2 regions of the Enterobacter sp. UPMP2060 genome follow, and region 1 is predicted to be linked to the other one. Evidence: predicted binding sites of a transcription regulator. Region 1 holds the regulator's gene; the other holds the start of a gene.
The links. The regulator Fur, encoded in region 1, represses iron uptake genes when iron is present. The targets are predictions, from matches to a motif close to ATAATAATGAGAACNACTATCAA.
Positions count from the first base shown of each region.

Region 2: a site for Fur is predicted at 1,619-1,641, ahead of feoA (ferrous iron transporter A). Genes of this name have one in related genera too.

Region 1 covers NZ_JBSKJQ010000001.1:125,745-135,756, reverse strand. The annotation lists gene pgm (phosphoglucomutase (alpha-D-glucose-1,6-bisphosphate-dependent)) at 1-919, opposite strand, end outside; gene seqA (replication initiation negative regulator SeqA) at 944-1,492, opposite strand; gene ybfF (esterase) at 1,676-2,449, shown strand; gene ybfE (LexA regulated protein) at 2,578-2,865, shown strand; gene fldA (flavodoxin FldA) at 3,021-3,551, shown strand; gene fur (ferric iron uptake transcriptional regulator) at 3,842-4,288, shown strand; gene chiQ (ChiQ/YbfN family lipoprotein) at 4,382-4,711, opposite strand; gene chiP (chitoporin ChiP) at 4,759-6,156, opposite strand; gene glnS (glutamine--tRNA ligase) at 6,604-8,271, opposite strand; gene nagE (N-acetylglucosamine-specific PTS transporter subunit IIBC) at 8,441-10,012, opposite strand, start outside.
Region 2 covers NZ_JBSKJQ010000008.1:45,980-55,991, reverse strand. The annotation lists gene feoB (Fe(2+) transporter permease subunit FeoB) at 1-1,320, opposite strand, end outside; gene feoA (ferrous iron transporter A) at 1,351-1,578, opposite strand; gene ACWKXN_RS16075 (Tex family protein) at 1,916-4,246, opposite strand; gene greB (transcription elongation factor GreB) at 4,334-4,807, opposite strand; gene ompR (osmolarity response regulator transcription factor OmpR) at 5,040-5,759, shown strand; gene envZ (two-component system sensor histidine kinase EnvZ) at 5,756-7,102, shown strand; gene pckA (phosphoenolpyruvate carboxykinase (ATP)) at 7,199-8,818, opposite strand; gene hslO (Hsp33 family molecular chaperone HslO) at 9,211-10,012, opposite strand, start outside.

The DNA of each region.
Region 1 (10,012 bases):
AATCCGGGTCGTTAGCAAACGCCAGATCGAATTTATCACGCAGCGCCAGCAGGCCCGCCATCGCGCACTCGGATGAGCAGTCCATACGGATCGCGCCGTCTTTGTCCAGGTGCATAAAGCGGAAGGTCTGATCGACGTGATCGTTCACGATGGTCAGATCCAGCTTGTAGTGCTCGGCGATACGTTTCCAGTATTCGATACCGGAGCCGCCCAGCGGATCCACGCCCAGCTTCAGGCCGGCTTTCTGGATGGCCGCCATATCGACGATATCCGCCAGCCCTTCCACGAACGGCTGAACCAGATCCTGCTCTTTCACATGACCGGACGCCATGGCCGCATCCAGAGAAATACGCTTCACGCCTTTAAGATCGTCAGCCAGCAGCGCGTTCGCACGATCTTCCACCACTTTGGTGACGTTAGTGTCGGCCGGGCCACCGTTAGGCGGGTTGTATTTGATACCACCGTCTTCCGGCGGGTTGTGGGATGGCGTAATAACGATACCGTCCGCCAGAGCGCCACCTTTTTTGTTGTGCACCAGGATGGCGTTAGAGACCGCAGGCGTTGGGGTGAAGCCATTGTTCTCCTGAACAATCACATCGACGCCGTTTGCCGCCAGCACTTCCACAACAGAGATGAACGCCGGTTCAGACAGGGCATGGGTATCTTTCCCCACGTAGCACGGACCGGTAACGCCGTTTTTAGCGCGCTCTTCCGCAATGGCCTGAGCAATGGCCAGAATATGCGGTTCGTTAAAGCTGTGGCGCGCCGCGCTGCCGCGGTGACCAGATGTACCAAACTTCACTGCGTGTTCTGCGTTGCCCACGACCGGTTTCAGCACGTAATACTGCGCGGTCAGCTGAGCGACGTTAATCAAATCGCTTTGTTGTGCAGGTTGGCCTGCACGGCTGTGATTTGCCATTACCGGGTCCTTCTGATGCAAGGGTTAAATTGTACCGCAAACCTTTTCAATCAATTCCGCTGGGAACTGCATGGACTGCATGATGTGTTCAATCATGCTGCACTTGCGGCCCGTATTGGTATTGGTGATCACCCAGTACGGGGTGCCAGGAACATGTTTAGGTTTGGTTTGATTGCCATTTTGCAGCAGCGTCTGCTCGTCGCCCGCGAAATAGACGCGAGTACGGCCGTGAAGCGACTCGGTCGCTTCAGCAAACGCTTTGTTATCCAGTGAGTAAAGTGTAGACAGCACCAGCATAAAGCGGTTTACCGCTTTTTTCTGCTCCGCGTATTCATCGGAGAGCAGCAGCTCGCGCATCGCGCGCACTTTATCTTTTGCCGGCGTCACGGCAGGTTTTGCTTGTGCAACAACGCTCGGCTGAGACACGACATCTTTGGTGACTGGGGTAGCAGGCTGTGAAGCGGCGGAAATTTTAAGCATGCGCCGTAAAATGTCGGACGCGCTCTCCCCGATATGCCGCGTCTGGCTGGCAATATACTGATAGAGTTCGTCATCAACTTCGATTGTTTTCATCTTAATCCAGTGCGATATCTTATCTGAATACAAGTCATTGGGATTATAAGGTCAAATCCCAACAGCGGATAGCGTCAAACCAGGTTGGCCGCAAAAGTCAGATTAAACTGGAACCTTGCAGCCGGGCGGCAGAATGGTCAACATGATACCCTAACCTGACATACGTAAAAAAAGAACTTTGCCATGAAATTGAATACCCGAGCGCAAACTGCACAATCGCCGAACAATAATTCTCCCATCGTACTGGTTCACGGGCTTTTTGGCAGTCTGGATAACCTGGGCGTGCTGGCGCGCGATCTGGTTACCGACCACGATATTTTACAGGTCGATATGCGCAATCATGGTCTTTCCGGGCGTTCCGACGAGATGACCTACGCGGCGATGGCACAGGATCTGCTGGATACGCTGGATGCCCACGACCTGCAAAAGGTGACCCTCATCGGGCATTCAATGGGTGGCAAAGCGGTGATGGCCCTGACGGCACTGGCCCCGGACCGTATTAGCGGCCTGGTGGTGATTGACGTCGCGCCCGTGGATTATGACGTCCGCCGTCACGACGAGATTTTTGCCGCCATCAATGCGGTCACAGAAGCGGGTGTCGCGACGCGCCAACAGGCGGCTGCCGTCATGCGTGAGCATCTTGATGAAGAAGGCGTCGTGCAGTTCCTGCTGAAGTCATTTGTTGACGGGCAATGGCGTTTTAACGTGCCGGTGCTCTGGGAGCAATACAATAACATCGTGGGCTGGGAAACCGTCCCCGCCTGGCCACACCCTACTCTCTTTATTCGCGGCGGAAACTCACCTTACGTTACCGACGCGTACCGCGACACGCTGCTGGCCCAATTCCCGCAGGCTCGCGCCCACGTGATTGCCGGTGCCGGGCACTGGGTGCATGCGGAAAAACCGGATGCTGTGCTGCGCGCCATTCGCCGCTATCTTGCTGATACTGCAAATTGATTAAAAAGAAAGCGACTGGAAGGCTGCGGGCTTCCAGTCGTTGGCGTGCCGTTTTTGGTGATGTATGATGGCGCGCTTATCGCCCGGGCATTAGCAGGGCGGCGTGTTTCCCCCGAAGTCTCAGAATCATGGCCAAAGAACAAACGGACCGTACGACACTAGATCTGTTCGCGAATGAGCGTCGCCCGGGACGACCCAAGACGAATCCGCTTTCGCGCGATGAACAGCTGCGTATCAATAAACGCAACCAGCTTAAACGCGATAAAAATCGTGGGCTTAAGCGTGTCGAACTGAAGCTTAACGCCGACGCCGTCGATGCGCTGAACGAGCTGGCTGACGCGCGAAATATCAGCCGCAGCGAGCTCATTGAAGAGATGTTGCTCGTCCAGCTTGAGACGTTACGCAGCCAGGCATAAGTCTGAAAATCCCCTTTATCGCCCTTTTCATGTAGCACAGAGTGCAGTCCTGCGCGATAGCTGTTTCCGCAGGGTTGCCAGTTCTGCTATTATTGCCCTTATCCGTGGCCAAATTGCGCCACCATACTATTAAGTTTCAAGAGGTTATTTTACTCATGGCAATCATCGGCATTTTCTTTGGCAGTGATACCGGCAATACCGAAAATATCGCAAAAAACATTCAAAAACAGCTCGGTAAAGACGTTGCTGATGTGCATGACATCGCCAAGAGCAGCAAAGAAGATCTGGAAGGCTATGACATTCTGCTGCTGGGTATCCCAACCTGGTACTACGGTGAAGCCCAGTGCGACTGGGATGATTTCTTCCCGACGCTGGAAGAAGTGGACTTCAACGGTAAGCTGGTCGCCCTGTTTGGCTGTGGCGATCAGGAAGACTACGCCGAATACTTCTGTGACGCGCTGGGCACCATCCGCGATATCATTGAGCCGAACGGCGCGGTTATCGTAGGCCACTGGCCGACCGCCGGTTACCACTTCGAAGCGTCTAAAGGCCTGGCCGATGACGATCATTTCGTAGGCCTGGCCATCGACGAAGACCGTCAGCCAGAACTGACCGCAGAGCGCGTTGAGAAGTGGGTGAAGCAGATCCGTGAAGAACTGCACCTGGATGATATTCTGAACGCCTGATTTTATCGCGGCGCAACTGCGGTTGCGCCCATGCTCCAGGTCAAACCGATTAAATTAATCGCTACAATCTTTTAACTTTTTCGCCCAGACCTGTACAATGTCTCCCTGATAAAACGTGGTTTTCCATTGAGCAAGTTTGTTGGTGATACCACGTTTTTATAAGCATATTTTGCCTGAGACTTGCAGTTTTCATTTAGCCATGGCAGTTCTATAATGAGACGCATTATCCCGGGTGCATTTTCTGTCACTTCCTACAGAAGTGAATCGTTTAGCAACAGGACAGATTCCGCATGACTGACAACAATACCGCATTAAAGAAGGCTGGCCTGAAAGTTACGCTTCCTCGGTTAAAAATCCTTGAAGTGCTTCAGGGTCCAGACAATCACCATGTCAGTGCGGAAGACCTTTATAAACGTCTTATCGACATGGGTGAAGAGATTGGGCTGGCTACCGTCTATCGCGTGCTGAACCAGTTTGATGACGCGGGCATTGTTACCCGTCATAATTTCGAAGGCGGTAAATCTGTTTTCGAACTGACCCAGCAGCAGCACCACGATCACCTGATCTGCCTCGATTGCGGCAAGGTCATTGAATTCAGCGATGATTCCATCGAAGCGCGCCAGCGTGAAATCGCGGCGCGTCATGGCATCCGCCTGACGAACCACAGCCTGTACCTTTACGGTCACTGCGCTGAAGGCGATTGCCGCGAAGACGATCACGCGCACGACGCGAAATAATAAGACTCATACTCTGAGCCAGCCGCAAGGTTGGCTTTTTTTTGCCAAAAAAAAGCCCGGTGGCGCAGAGCCACCGGGCATGATAACAGCGAATTAGTTACTGTTATTGCTACGTATTTCTTTCCAAATCTGGTCGCAACGCTTCGCCACTTCCTGATCGTTACCGGTTTTACGCGCCTGGATACAGGCCTGATAATCCATCACGCGGACGTTTTCCTGCGTCGCGAACTGCTCATGCGCTTTCTCTTTCTTCAGCACGTTCAGCACGCTCTGACAGGCTTGAATTTTCTCCGGCGATCCTTCCGCAGTATTTATGCAGGCGCTATACGCCTCCTTCAGACGGGAGTCCTCTTTCGGCGCCTGATTCTGAGCACACGCCACCAGCCCTGATGCCAGCAACGCGACGATTACGATTTTTTTCATCATGTGCAGTCTCCATACCGGCGGGACTCAGCCCGCCGGTGCGTTCATCAGAAGATGGTGAATGGGGCAATAACCATGAATTTCACATCACGCTCATCCTGGAAGATGTTGCCGTAACCGCCCGCATAGCTCGGGATATCGGAGTGGTTGTCATACTGGGTGAAGTGCAGTTTGAACATCGTGCCTTTCGCACGGCCATCCTGCAGGGTATAGATAGCATCGAGGCTGTAGGAAGACTCTTTCAGGCGATAGTTGGGATCGTAATATGCGTCCGGCGTGGCCATATCGGCAGGTTTTGCGTCCCAGGCGTAAGCGTAAGAAGCGCCCACCGCCCAGCCAGGCAGGTTCCAGTTTTTCAGGTCATACATTGCGCCGAAGAAGACCGCTTTCTCGCCGTCGGCGTTGAAGTCTGAGCGGTTATCCCACCAGATATCAAGACGACCGTTGGAGGAGGCGTAGGTCGGGGTCATACGCTGCAGGAAGTAGCCCTGCTGCCCTTCCGCCTTCACCCATGTGCCTTCCAGACGCAAATCAACCTGACCGACCTTGTAGCCGAAGGTTAACGCCTGCAGCCACGCGGTGCCGTCATAAATGTCGTTGACGCCACCGTTGCTGACTTTGTCGCGCGTACCGTAGAACTGGTAGCTGGTGCTCAGCGGGCTACCCGCGACATCGAATTTATAGCTGGCCTTAGCAAAGTACTGATCGACATAGCCCTGTGCCTGACCAAATGCCGCTTCTAGCACCAGATCGTTTTTGAAGTCGTACTTCGCGCCCAGCGAGTGCAGGTAATCGACTTTGGTTTTTTTATCGTTCTGGTAGAACTTGTCCATTTCGATGTGCCACGGTGCTTTGTACTCGTTGGTCCACATATAGGAGAAGCTCAACGCACCCGCATCACCGTAGTCAAAGTTCGCCCCGGCTTCGGCACCCTGATAGGTACCCGGCATAAAGCTCCAGTGCGGTGCTAACAGAGTCTGGCCAGTTGGCTGAATATAACCACCGCGCGCCCAAACCGGACCGTATTTAAATTTTGCAGCGGCTTTGTAAAGGCTGATACCGCTCTTATCCCCGGACCAGTCTTCTTTATAGGCTTTGTTGCTGGAGGAGAAGGCAATTTCGTTCGGGTGGGCGCTGTCGCCGTTTTCCGCCATTTCAATCGCGGTAAACGCAGCAATATCCAGACCGAACATGTCCGCGGCATAGCCTGACTGGAAGTCCAGGTTGGCGTTCCAGGTGGAGTGAGAAAGGTTGGTTTTGTATTTGTCTTCGGTGACGTCTTTACGGTCACGTTCACGCTGCCAGTAATAAATACCGCCCGTGAGGGTAGAATCATCGATGAAGCCCGCCGCTTTCGCCTCTGGTGTCACCACCAGACCCGACATTGCTGTCACACCGGCAATAGCCAGCGCCAGCGCACCACGTTTGCCACTGAACGTACGCATAGATTATTCCTCTTTGACGAATTAAAACGCCTGAAGCGGCGTAAATAAAAAAGACCAAATGGTCAGGGGTAGCTTTAAATACCCTCGAATTAACTACCGTCTTTAGGTTATTTTTCGCGACGCGAATTATCAATGCTTTTTAGCGGACAAAAGTCAGGACTATGACGAAGTGCACATAATTGGTAGCGCTTTGTAACATTTGTGAGGAGGCGAGGAATGGCGGGGAATTATCAGGTATTTCAGTGGCTAGACGTGAGAATCCTTTCCTTTTTTATAACCTTTTTAATTTCCGCAATGATACAAACTTTTTTTTTGAAAAATAAGTAGCACCTCATTGACCTGATATTTTTGTGACGCCTTTTTAGGCCCTGTCTTAATACCCTGATCGTTAAATAAAAAAACGCCGCATAGTGCGGCGTTTGTCTCTCATTGACCAGACCAGCAATATTATTCGCCGATCTTCGTCCAGGTATCACGCAGGCCTACGGTACGGTTGAATACCGGTTTTTCCGCCGTGCTGTAACGGCTGTCCAGGCAGAAGTAACCTTCACGTTCGAACTGGAACGCTTTGCCCGCTTCAGCGGCTTTCAGAGAAGGCTCCGCATAACCCTGCTTGATCACCAGAGATTCCGGGTTGATGGTCGCCAGGAAGTCTTCCGCTGCACCTGGGTTAGGCACGCTGAACAGACGATCGTACAGACGAATTTCTACCGGCAGCGCGTGGGAAGCGCTCACCCAGTGAATCACGCCTTTCACCTTGCGGCCATCCGCCGGATCTTTGCTCAGCGTTTCAGCGTCATATGAACAGAAGATGGTGGTGATATTCCCTTCCGCATCTTTCTCTACGCGTTCGGCTTTGATGACGTAGGCATTACGCAGACGCACTTCTTTACCCAGCACCAGACGCTTGTACTGCTTGTTGGCTTCTTCGCGGAAGTCAGCGCGGTCAATCCAGATGTCACCGCTGAACGGCACGTCACGGCTACCCATTTCCGGTTTGTTCGGATGGTTAGGCATGGAGACCAGCTCGCTTTCACCCTGCGGATAGTTTTCGATAACCAGTTTCACCGGGTCGATAACGGCCATCGCGCGCGGGGCGTTTTCGTTGAGATCTTCGCGAATGCAGGATTCAAGGGAGGCCATCTCGATGGTGTTGTCCTGCTTGGTCACGCCGATGCGTTTGCAGAACTCACGAATAGAGGCAGCTGTGTAACCACGACGACGCAGACCAGAGATGGTTGGCATACGTGGGTCATCCCAGCCTTCAACGTGCTTGTCGGTCACCAGCAGGTTCAGCTTACGCTTGGACATCACGGTGTATTCCAGATTCAGACGAGAGAACTCGTACTGGCGCGGATGTACAGGAATGGTGATGTTGTCCAGCACCCAGTCGTACAGACGACGGTTGTCCTGGAACTCCAGCGTACACAGGGAGTGCGTAATGCCTTCCAGCGCATCGCTGATGCAGTGGGTAAAGTCGTACATCGGGTAGATGCACCACTTGTTGCCGGTCTGATGGTGTTCCGCAAACTTAATGCGGTACAGCACCGGATCGCGCATCACGATGAACGGAGACGCCATGTCGATTTTGGCACGCAGGCACGCTTTGCCTTCTTCGAAGCCGCCGGCACGCATTTTTTCAAACAGCGCCAGGTTCTCTTCCACGCTGCGATCGCGGAACGGGCTGTTTTTGCCCGGGGCGGTCAGCGTACCGCGATATTCACGGATTTCATCAGCAGACAGTTCGTCAACATACGCCAGACCCTTGTTGATCAGTTCAACCGCGTAGGCGTACAGCTGATCAAAATAGTCAGAGGAGTAGCAGATATCGCCAGACCAGTTGAAGCCCAGCCATTGCACGTCATTCTTGATGGACTCAACGTATTCGATGTCTTCTTTTACTGGGTTGGTGTCATCGAAACGCAGGTTGCACTGTCCCTGGTAGTCTTGCGCAATGCCAAAGTTCAGGCAGATGGACTTCGCATGCCCGATATGCAGGTAGCCGTTCGGCTCCGGCGGGAAACGGGTATGAACTGTGGTGTGCTTACCACTGGCCAGATCTTCATCGATGATCTGACGAATAAAGTTACTCGGGCGGGCTTCTGCCTCACTCATCGTGGATTCCTCAAAGCGTAAACAACGTATAACGGCATATGATCTTATAAGCCGGACGTAGTGACAACCCTTAAAACGTCTCTGAAGAAAATAATGGGGGCTTTTGCTGCAAAAAAAAGCGGCGGAGGATATCCCCCGCCGCTTAAGGCATGACTCTACTCAGGAGCGATTACTTGCCTTTAATCTCATACAGCGGTGTTTGACCCGCAACAACCTGACCTTTCGCCTGAATGACCAGGCCACTGAAGTCATCGATGTTGCTGCAAACGACCGGGCTTATCATGGAGCGCGCGTTGGCGTTCAGGAAGTCCAGATCCATTTCCAGAATCGGCTGCCCGGCCACCACTTCAGCGCCCTCTTCCACCAGGCGAGTAAAGCCCTGACCGTTCAGCGCAACGGTATCGATACCCATATGGACAACGATCTCCGCGCCATTTTCGGTTTCGAGGCAGAACGCGTGGTTGGTGTTGAAGATTTTCACGATGGTACCGGCCGCCGGAGACACAACGGTTTTTTCCGTTGGTTTCACCGCCACACCGTCACCAACCGCTTTGCTGGCGAAGGCTTCGTCAGGCACCTGCTCAATCGCAACGACTTCACCGGTTACCGGCGAAACCAGCGCGGCTACCGTTTTGGCGTTCGGTACCGCCTGCGGTTTTGCGGCCGCTGGCGCGGCGGCAGGTGCGGCAGAAGCGTCTGCTGCGGCTACCGGACCAGTGGTTTTCATGGCGTTAGCAATTTTCTCTGCCACGAAGCCAACGATAATCTGCACGCTGGTTTTGTTCAGGCGGATAACGCCGGAAGCACCCAGACGTTTAGCCAGCGCTTCGTTCACCAGGGAAGAGTCTTTGACGTTCAGACGCAGACGAGTGATACAGGCGTCGATACCGGTCAGGTTGTCAGAACCGCCGACAGCGGCGATGTACTGACGCGCCAGGCCTGAAACGTCCTGATCCTCAGCACCGCTCACGTTCACATCCTGACCATCCGCTTCGCTACCGGCCACGGCCAGTTCACGACCCGGGGTCATCAGGTTGAATTTGGTGATAGTGAAACGGAACACCATGTAGTAGATCGCGAAGAACACCAGACCTTGCGGGATCAGCATCCACCAGTGGGTCGCCAGCGGGTTACGGGACGACAGCACCATATCCACCAGACCGGCGCTGAAGCCGAAACCGGCAATCCAGTGCATGCTGGCAGCGATGAACACGGAGATACCAGTCAGCACGGCGTGGATCACATACAGAACCGGCGCCACGAACATGAAGGAGAACTCCAGCGGCTCGGTGATACCGGTGAAGAAGGCCGCGAACGCCCCCGCCATCATGATACCCAGCACTTTTGCTTTGTTCTCTGGACGCGCGCAGTGGTAGATAGCCAGCGCAGCACCCGGCAGACCAAACATCATGATCGGGAAGAAGCCCGCCTGGTAACGACCGGTGATACCGACAACCGCTTTACCTGCTTCGATGGACTGTGCGCCACCCAGGAAGTTAGGGATATCGTTAATACCGGCAACGTCGAACCAGAATACGGAGTTCAGCGCGTGGTGCAGACCGACCGGGATCAGCAGACGGTTGAAGAACGCGTACACGCCCGCACCGACAGAACCCAGTTTCTGGATGTGCTCACCGAAGTTCACCAGACCGTCGAAGATCATCGGCCAGACGTACATCATGATGAACGCAACAACGATCATCACAAACGAGGTCAGGATAGGAACCAGGCGGCGACCGCT
Region 2 (10,012 bases), on a different contig from region 1:
CGCAAAGATGGCCAGACGGGCACCGCAGGACATAAACGGCGCCATCATGATGGTCATCAGACGTTCACGCGGCGCATCCAGGGTGCGTGCGCCCATCACCGACGGTACGTTACAGCCGAAGCCGACAATCAGCGGGACGAAGGATTTACCTGGCAGACCCAGCGCCTGCATCAGACGATCCATCACGAACGCGGCGCGCGCCATGTAGCCGGAATCTTCCAGGAACGAGAGGAACAGATACATCATGCCGATCTGCGGCACCAGAGGCAGAACGGTGTTGATACCGCCGCCGATCCCCTGTGCGAGGAAGATGGTTAACCATTCAGGGAAGTGCAGGGTGTAACCCACCCACTGAATACCGTGCACGAAGACCGCGACGGAACCGGCGTCGAAAATGGGCTGGAGGGCGCCGCCGATGTTAATGGCGAGCAGGAACATCACGTACATCACCAGCAGGAAGATGGGCAAACCGAGGAAGCGGTTAAGCACGACCTTATCCACCGCTGCCGTAAAGCGGCTGGGCTCTGCCGTCAGGGCGTTGCTGACAACGTCGCAAATCGAGGCGATGGCCTGGTAACGCGCATCGGCGATGTGCAGCGCCGGGTCGTCCAGCTCGTCGCTAAGACGGGCCACCGTGGCGTCCAGCTTATCGGCCGCATGCCCGGCGTAAGCGCGGCTGTAGATATCCCCTTCCAGCATCTGCAGGCCAAGCCACAGGCGCTGTTTCGCAGGCATGCTTTGGTCCATCTCCTGCGCCAGCACATTGGCTTCGCGCAGGAGAGGCTTCGCGTAATGCACCAGCTCAATGTCATGATTTCCCTGGTGACGGTCAATGGCCAGCTTCAGCGCATCAATACCGCGAGCGCGCGTCGAGACCAGCGGAACGACCGGGCAACCCAGGCGCGCGGAGAGGGCATCGACGTCGATGCGCAGCTTTTGTTTCTCCGCAATGTCGAGCATGTTGAGCGCCACAATGCAGGGGATCCCCAGCTCCAGCAGCTGCAGCGTCAGATAAAGGTTACGTTCGAGATTGGAAGCGTCGACCACGTTGATCAGCAGGTCCGCGTCGCCGCCAAGAATATAGTGGCAGGCAATCTGCTCATCGAGCGAGGTTTGCGACGAAATGGTGGTTAAGGAGTAGGTGCCGGGAAGGTCAACCAGCGTCACCTGGTTGTCCGTTGTCGTGAACTGGCCCTCTTTACGCTCAACCGTCACGCCCGCCCAGTTGCCCACGCGCTGGCGGGCTCCGGTCAGCTGGTTAAAAAGCGTAGTCTTGCCGGAATTAGGATTGCCAATTAAGCCAATAGTTAACTTTTTCATTTTTTTAGACTCACTGAAACCGCTGGCTTGTTATCGGGATAAGGCTTCGACTTCTATTAACGCGAGGTCTTTCTTACGCAGCACCAGATTCACGCGGCGGGTTTCGATATGAACCGGATCGCCCAGCGGCGCCACGCGCACGACCTGGAATGACGAGCCGGGCAGCATGCCCAGTGACAGCAGCTTTTGCCGATAGGCCGGGCTAATTTCGCGGGTAAAACCGGTAATCTTCCATGCACTGTCTGGAGTGAATTGCATAACGCCTGATTCCACGAAAGGTTAAATTATCTACTATGGGATGATAATGAGAATAGTTTTTATCAGCAATATTAAAACTGTGACGGAATGTTGTTTACGGTATTAATTTACGGCCTGTTTGACCTGGCTCAATATTTGCTGAATTGCCTGGAAAACAAAAAGGGGAGTATTTGTTAACGGGGTGATAATTCATGGTTTAAATATGGCTATGCAATCGGTTTCATATATTTCGATATGAATTTATTCCCCCCACCCATGAGGACGAGGGGGAAAGACTGCACCGTGCGATCCCCTCTCCCCTTTGGGGAGAGGGTTAGGGTGAGGGGCATTGACAGCCTTAGCGTTTCTTACCCATCGCTGCCGCCAGCGCATCCATCATCGCGCTGTTGCCTGCAGGCTGAGCATCACGTCCGCGCGGTTTTGCCGCTTTTGCGGCCGGGCGCTGCTGCTCGCGGCCACCGCCATTGCCGCCGCGGCGCGCGCTGGTGTCGCCCGGCTGCTCGTCCAGACGCATGGTCAGCGCGATACGCTTGCGCTGCAGATCCACTTCCAGCACTTTGACCTTCACGATGTCACCCGCTTTAACCACGGTGTGCGGGTCTTCAACGAACTTGTCGGCAAGGGAAGAGATATGCACCAGACCGTCCTGATGCACGCCGATATCCACAAACGCGCCAAAGTTAGTGACGTTGGTCACCGCGCCTTCCAGCACCATGCCGGGCAGCAGGTCGTTCATGGTTTCCACGCCGTCAGCAAAGGTCGCCGTCTTGAACTCAGGACGCGGATCGCGGCCCGGCTTTTCCAGCTCTTTGATGATGTCGGTGACGGTGGGGACACCAAATTTGTCATCGGTGAAATCAACGGCTTTCAGGTTGCGCAGGGCGCTGCTGTCACCCATAAGATCTTTCAGCGCCTGCTGGGTGGCGGCCAGAATGCGCTCCACAACCGGGTACGCCTCCGGGTGCACGGTGGAGGCATCCAGCGGGTTATCGCCATGGTTGATGCGCAGGAAGCCCGCACACTGCTCAAAGGCTTTTGGCCCCAGACGGCTCACCTTCAGCAGCTGCTGACGGTTCTGGAACTGGCCGTTCTCATCACGCCAGGCGACGATGTTCTGCGCCATCATGCGGGTTAAGCCCGCCACGCGGGTCAGCAGGGGAACGGAAGCGGTGTTCAGGTCAACGCCGACGGCGTTTACGCAGTCTTCCACCACCGCATCCAGCTTGCGCGCCAGCTGAGTCTGGCTCACGTCGTGCTGATACTGGCCCACGCCGATGGATTTCGGGTCGATCTTCACCAGCTCCGCCAGCGGATCCTGCAGGCGGCGTGCGATAGAGACCGCACCGCGCAGGGAAACGTCCAGGTCCGGGAACTCCTGGGCCGCCAGCTCGGACGCAGAATAGACGGATGCCCCCGCTTCGCTGACGATCACTTTCTGTGCCGTCACTTTCGGGAACTGCTTCTGCACGTCGAGGTAGAAACGCTCGGTTTCGCGTGAAGCCGTACCGTTGCCGATGGCAACCAGCTCCACATTGTATTTTTCGCACAGCGCCGCCACCACGACGGCCGCTTTCGCTGCCTGGCCGGTGTGCGGATAGATGGTATCGGTCGCCACCAGCTTGCCGGTGCCGTCAACCACAGCGACCTTCACGCCGGTACGCAGACCCGGATCGAGACCCATGGTCGCGCGCAGGCCTGCAGGGGCGGCCATCAGCAGGTCGTGCAGGTTACGGGCGAAGACGTTAATCGCTTCATCTTCGGCGCGCTCGCGCACGGTGCCCATCAGCTCGGTTTCGAGGTGCATCAGCACCTTGATGCGCCAGGTCCAGCTCACCACGCCTTTGCGCCAGCTGTCCGCCGGGGCGTTGTTCAGGCGCAGGCCGAGATGGTCGATGATGATCTGCTCGCAGTGGCTCTCTTTCGGCGGCTCGTCAAACTGCGGGTCAGCGTTCAGGGAGAGCTGGAGCACGCCTTCGTTGCGGCCGCGGAACATCGCCAGCGCGCGGTGTGAAGGGGCGGTAGAAATCGGTTCGTGGTGATCGAAGTAGTCGCGGAATTTCGCGCCTTCTTCCTCTTTACCCGCGACGACGGTAGAGACGATGTGGGCATTCTTCCACAGGTAATCACGCACTTTAGCGAGCAGGGCGGCGTCTTCGGCGAAGCGCTCCATCAGAATGTAGCGCGCGCCGTCGAGGGCGGCCTTGGTGTCCGCTACGCCTTTGTCGGCGTCGATAAATTTGGCAGCTTCGGTTTCCGGATCGTGGGACGGCTCGTTCCACAGCAGGTCGGCCAGCGGCTCAAGACCCGCTTCAATCGCAATCTGCCCGCGCGTGCGGCGCTTCGGTTTGTACGGCAGATAGAGATCTTCGAGTTCGGTTTTGCTCAGGGTGTCGTTGATGGCGCTTTCAAGCTCGCTGGTCAGCTTGCCCTGTTCGCCGATGGATTTGAGGATCGCCTGACGACGTTCTTCCAGCTCGCGCAGATAGCCCAGACGGGTCTCGAGGTTACGCAGCTGCGTGTCATCCAGACCGCCGGTGACTTCCTTACGATAGCGTGCAATAAATGGCACGGTGTTCCCTTCATCAAGCAGGCGAACGGCAGCTTCTACCTGTTCGGCTCTGGCCTGAATATCACCCGCAATAATGCGGCAGAGCGAATCTTTCATCATGGCTTTATCATCTGTTGAGTCGAAAAATCAGGGGATAGTTATACGGGCTGACACGGCAAAATGCCAGCCGGGGAGGGCGCTCTCGGACTATTTTACGTAGACGATCTCATTGACGTACCAGCTGGCTTCACCGGCTGGAGTCTGAACGACGGCCAGATCGCCTACTTCCTTTTTCAGCAGCGCGCGGGCCATCGGGGAGTCGATGGAGATGTAGTCCTTACGACCAAAAATTTCATCGTAGCCGACAATGCGAAAACGCAGAGTGTCGCCATCGTCGTTTTCAATCTCCACCCACGCGCCGAAGAACACTTTGCCCTCCTGCTGCGGGGAGTAATCGACAATTTTGAGATTCTCGAGACACTTCGTCAGGTAGCGAACCCGGCGGTCAATTTCGCGCAGCCGCTTTTTGTTGTACTGGTAGTCAGCGTTTTCGCTGCGATCGCCCAGGCTTGCTGCCCAGGTCACCTTTTTGGTTACTTCAGGACGCTCTTCGCGCCAGAGGTAATCCATCTCTTTTTTGAGCTTTTCGTACCCTTCGCGGGTGATCAGGGGCGTTTTCATGGTAAAGCCTTTGCTGCCTGCCGGTTAACTGTCTTGCGCACAATACGTACCGCACAGTGTAACAGACAGGATTAATAATGATTTATGTGATGAAATGAGCAGATAAGCTGCTGTTAAATATGCTTTGTAACAATTTCGACTAGAATTTATACCAGAATTAACTGGTCGAATACGTGCACTTTTTTAGAATACGCTGTTACAAAGACTATCCGAACCTTTGGGAGTACACACAATGCAAGAGAACTACAAAATTCTGGTCGTGGATGACGACATGCGCCTGCGCGCGCTGCTGGAGCGTTATCTGACCGAGCAGGGCTTCCAGGTTCGTAGCGTCGCGAACGCTGAGCAGATGGACCGTCTGCTGACCCGTGAATCTTTCCACCTGATGGTTCTCGACCTGATGCTGCCTGGCGAAGACGGGCTTTCTATTTGCCGCCGTCTGCGCAGCCAGAGCAACCCGATGCCGATCATCATGGTGACGGCGAAGGGTGAGGAAGTTGACCGTATCGTCGGCCTCGAAATCGGCGCAGATGACTACATTCCAAAACCGTTTAACCCGCGTGAACTGCTGGCGCGTATTCGCGCTGTGCTGCGCCGTCAGGCGAACGAACTGCCTGGCGCACCGTCTCAGGAAGAAGCCGTCATTGCCTTCGGCAAGTTCAAGCTGAACCTCGGCACGCGCGAGATGTTCCGTGAAGATGAGCCAATGCCGCTCACCAGCGGCGAGTTTGCGGTTCTGAAAGCGCTGGTCAGCCACCCGCGTGAACCGCTTTCCCGCGACAAGCTGATGAACCTGGCGCGCGGTCGCGAATACTCCGCAATGGAACGCTCCATTGACGTGCAGATCTCCCGCCTGCGCCGCATGGTGGAAGAAGATCCTGCGCATCCTCGTTATATTCAGACCGTATGGGGTCTGGGCTACGTGTTCGTCCCGGACGGCTCTAAAGCATGAGGCGAATGCGCTTCTCGCCGCGTAGCTCGTTTGCCCGCACCCTGTTGCTGATCGTCACCCTGCTGTTCGTCAGCCTGGTGACGACCTATCTGGTGGTGCTGAACTTTGCGATCCTGCCGAGCCTCCAGCAGTTTAATAAGGTCCTGGCCTACGAAGTCCGTATGCTGATGACCGACAAACTGCAGCTGGAGGACGGCACGCAGCTCGTCGTTCCCCCGGCGTTTCGCCGTGAAATCTACCGTGAGCTGGGCATTTCGCTCTACTCCAACGAAGCGGCGGAAGACGCTGGCCTGCGCTGGGCGCAGCACTACGAATTCCTCAGCCAGCAGATGGCGCAGCAGCTGGGCGGCCCAACGGAAGTGCGCGTTGAGGTCAACAAAAGCTCGCCCGTCGTCTGGCTGAAAACCTGGCTGTCACCCAATATCTGGGTGCGCGTTCCGCTGACCGAAATCCATCAGGGCGACTTCTCGCCGCTGTTCCGCTACACCCTGGCGATTATGCTGCTGGCGATAGGCGGCGCGTGGCTATTTATCCGTATCCAGAACCGACCGCTGGTCGACCTGGAGCACGCTGCGCTGCAGGTCGGTAAAGGAATTATTCCACCTCCGCTGCGCGAGTATGGCGCCTCGGAAGTCCGTTCGGTGACGCGCGCGTTTAACCATATGGCGGCAGGCGTGAAGCAGCTGGCGGATGACCGTACGCTGCTGATGGCGGGCGTCAGCCATGACCTGCGCACGCCGCTAACGCGTATTCGTCTGGCGACGGAGATGATGGGGGAAGAGGACGGTTATCTCGCCGAGTCCATTAACAAGGACATCGAAGAGTGTAACGCCATCATCGAGCAGTTTATCGACTACCTGCGCACCGGGCAGGAGATGCCGATGGAGATGGCGGATCTGAACGCGGTGCTGGGCGAAGTGGTGGCGGCGGAAAGCGGCTACGAGCGCGAGATTGATACCGACCTGCAGGCGGGTGAAATTCAGGTACGCATGCACCCGCTCTCCATCAAACGTGCAGTGGCGAATATGGTGGTCAACGCGGCGCGCTACGGCAATGGCTGGATTAAAGTCAGCAGCGGGTCTGAACTCAACCGCGCCTGGTTCCAGGTGGAAGACGACGGTCCGGGCATCAAGCCCGAGCAGCGTAAGCATCTGTTCCAGCCGTTTGTGCGCGGCGACAGCGCGCGCAGCACCAGCGGCACGGGCTTAGGCCTGGCGATTGTTCAGCGTATTATCGATAACCACAACGGACTGCTGGAGATTGGCACCAGCGAGCGGGGTGGGCTGAGCATTCGCGCCTGGCTGCCGGTACCGGTGACGCGGGGGCAGGTGAAAGAGGGTTAAAAAAAGGTGCGGCCTGATGCCCTCACCCCGGCCCTCTCCCACGGGAGAGGGAGAAAACATTAAAAAAGGCAACTTTCGTTGCCTTTTTGCTTTGACCTACAGCTTCGGTCCCGCGCTCACCAGCGCAGCACCCGCCGGGGTATCGGTATACTTCTCGAAGTTCTCGATAAACAGCTTCGCCAGAGATTCCGCCTTCTCGCGCCACTGCTCTGGAGAACCGTACGTGTTGCGCGGGTCGAGGATATGCGTATCCACACCCGGCAGCGACGTAGGGATCGCCAGGTCAAACATCGGCAGCGTGAAGGTTTCGGCGTCGTCCAGAGAACCATCCAGAATGGCGTCGATAATCGCGCGGGTATCTTTGATGGAGATACGTTTGCCGGTACCGTTCCAGCCGGTGTTCACCAGGTATGCCTGCGCGCCGGATGCCTGCATGCGTTTCACCAGGACTTCAGCGTACTGCGTCGGGTGCAGCGACAGGAAGGCCGCGCCGAAGCAGGCGGAGAAGGTTGGGGTTGGCTCCGTCACGCCGCGCTCGGTACCCGCCAGCTTGGCGGTAAAACCGGAGAGGAAGTGATACTGCGTCTGGCTGGCCGTCAGGCGAGACACCGGAGGCAGCACGCCGAACGCATCCGCGGTCAGGAAAATGACCTTCGTGGCATGACCCGCTTTTGACACCGGCTTCACGATATTGTCGATGTGGTAGATCGGGTAAGAGACGCGGGTGTTTTCCGTTTTCGACGCATCGTCGAAGTCGATGGAGCCGTCGGCACGCACGGTGACGTTTTCCAGCAGCGCATCGCGACGGATCGCGTGGAAGATATCAGGCTCGGCCTCTTCAGACAGGCGAATGGTCTTCGCGTAGCAGCCGCCTTCAAAGTTGAATACGCCGTCGTCATCCCAGCCGTGTTCGTCATCGCCAATCAGGCGACGTTTTGGATCGGTGGACAGGGTGGTTTTCCCGGTGCCGGACAGGCCGAAGAATACCGCCACGTCGCCTTTTTCACCGACGTTAGCCGAGCAGTGCATGGAGGCGATGCCCCGCAGCGGCAGCAGGTAGTTCATGACCGAGAACATCCCTTTCTTCATTTCGCCGCCGTACCAGGTACCGCCGATCAGCTGGATACGCTCGGTCAGGTTGAAGGCCACAAAGTTTTCGGAGTTCAGACCCTGCTCTTTCCACTGTGGGTTAGTGCATTTCGCACCGTTCATCACGATGAAATCCGGGGTGAAATCCTGCAGCTCTTCGTCGGTTGGACGAATAAACATGTTTTTCACGAAATGCGCCTGCCAGGCCACTTCAGTGATAAAACGCACGGAGAGACGGGTATCGGCGTTAGCGCCGCAAAAAGCGTCGACAATGAACAGACGCTTGCCGGAAAGTTGATGGGTGACGAGCCCTTTCAGGTGCTGCCAGGTTTCCGGGGAGAGCGGTTTGTTGTCGTTCTTCCCTTTGCCCTTGTCAGCCCACCACAGCGTATCGCGGGTGGTTTCGTCTCGGACGATATACTTATCTTTCGGCGAACGACCGGTAAAAATACCGGTATCGACGGCGATAGCACCAAGATTCGTCAACACACCACGCTCGTATCCTTCCAGTGCTGGATTGAGCTCTTCCTGATACAGCGTATCGTAGTCGGGGTTGTAGACGATTTCCTGGACGTCGTGAATACCATAAGCCTTGAGATCTTGCGGGGTTAAACCAGTAACACGCATATCACTGCTCCTTAGCCAATATGTACTGCCTGAAATTGTAGGGTTTTTCTGAGGTTGTTAACCGCGACGGGGCTCATAGATTTACGCATCTGGACAAAACCCTTACTAACGGAAAACGCTGCGACTCCAGTCACAGCGCAGGCGGATTATCGCAGGAATCGCTTTTTGGTTGGGGAAAATGTTCCGAAAAGGTTAAAGAGTGGTGATTTTATCGGAAAGAATGTGAATGTAATCGCATACACGTAAGAAAATTACGTAAGAGTTACATAAGGAAAACGATTCAGCTTGGGGGGAGTTTTTTACCCTTCACCCCAGCCCTCTCCCCGAAGGGGAGAGGGGGTTCAAGTTCCCTCTCCTCTTTGGGGAGAGGGTTAGGGAGAGGGGAAAGAGGTTTAGTGAACCTGCGGATCCGCCGGGGAGGCGTTATTGCGGATCTCAGCGATATCCATCGAATTGAACACGTAGTGCGTACCGCAGTAGTCACAGTGCATATCAATTTCGCCGTCTTCCGCCATGATGCTGTCGATCTCTTCATCCGGCAGGGTTTTCAATGCGCCAGCACAGCGCTCGCGTGAGCAGGTGCACTTAAATTCCACGGACTGCGGATCGTAAACCGTCACTTCTTCTTCGTGGTACAGACGCCACAGCACGTCGGTCGCCGACAGATTGAACAGCTCTTCCGCTTTGATGGTTTCGGTCAGCGTCGCCAGGTGCTCAAAGTCATTGGTCTGTGCGTCCTGCGCAGGCAGAACCTGCAGCAGCATACCGCCCGCAGCAGGCTGACCGTCCACTTCACCGGTGCGGATGAAGAGACGCGTCGGCAGCTGTTCAGAACGCATGAAGTAATCTTCCAGGCAGGCTGCCAGGGTATCGCCTTCCAGACCCACCACGCCCTGATAGCGCTCACCTTCCTCAGGGGAGATGGTGATCACCAGGTAGCCATTACCCACCAGCGTTTTGAGGTCTGCATTTTCAGGCACGTCGCCCTGAACGCGCGCCACGCCGCGCATCTGCTGCTGGTTATTGCCGTTGATCACCGCCAGCGTCATCGGGCCGTCACCCTGCAGCTGCACGGTGATATCACCGGCAAACTTCAGCGTCGCCGTCAGCAGGCTGGTGGCAACCAGCAGTTCGCCCAACAGGGTCTTCACCGGCAGCGGGTAGTTGTGGTTTTCCAGAATCTGTTTCCAGGTT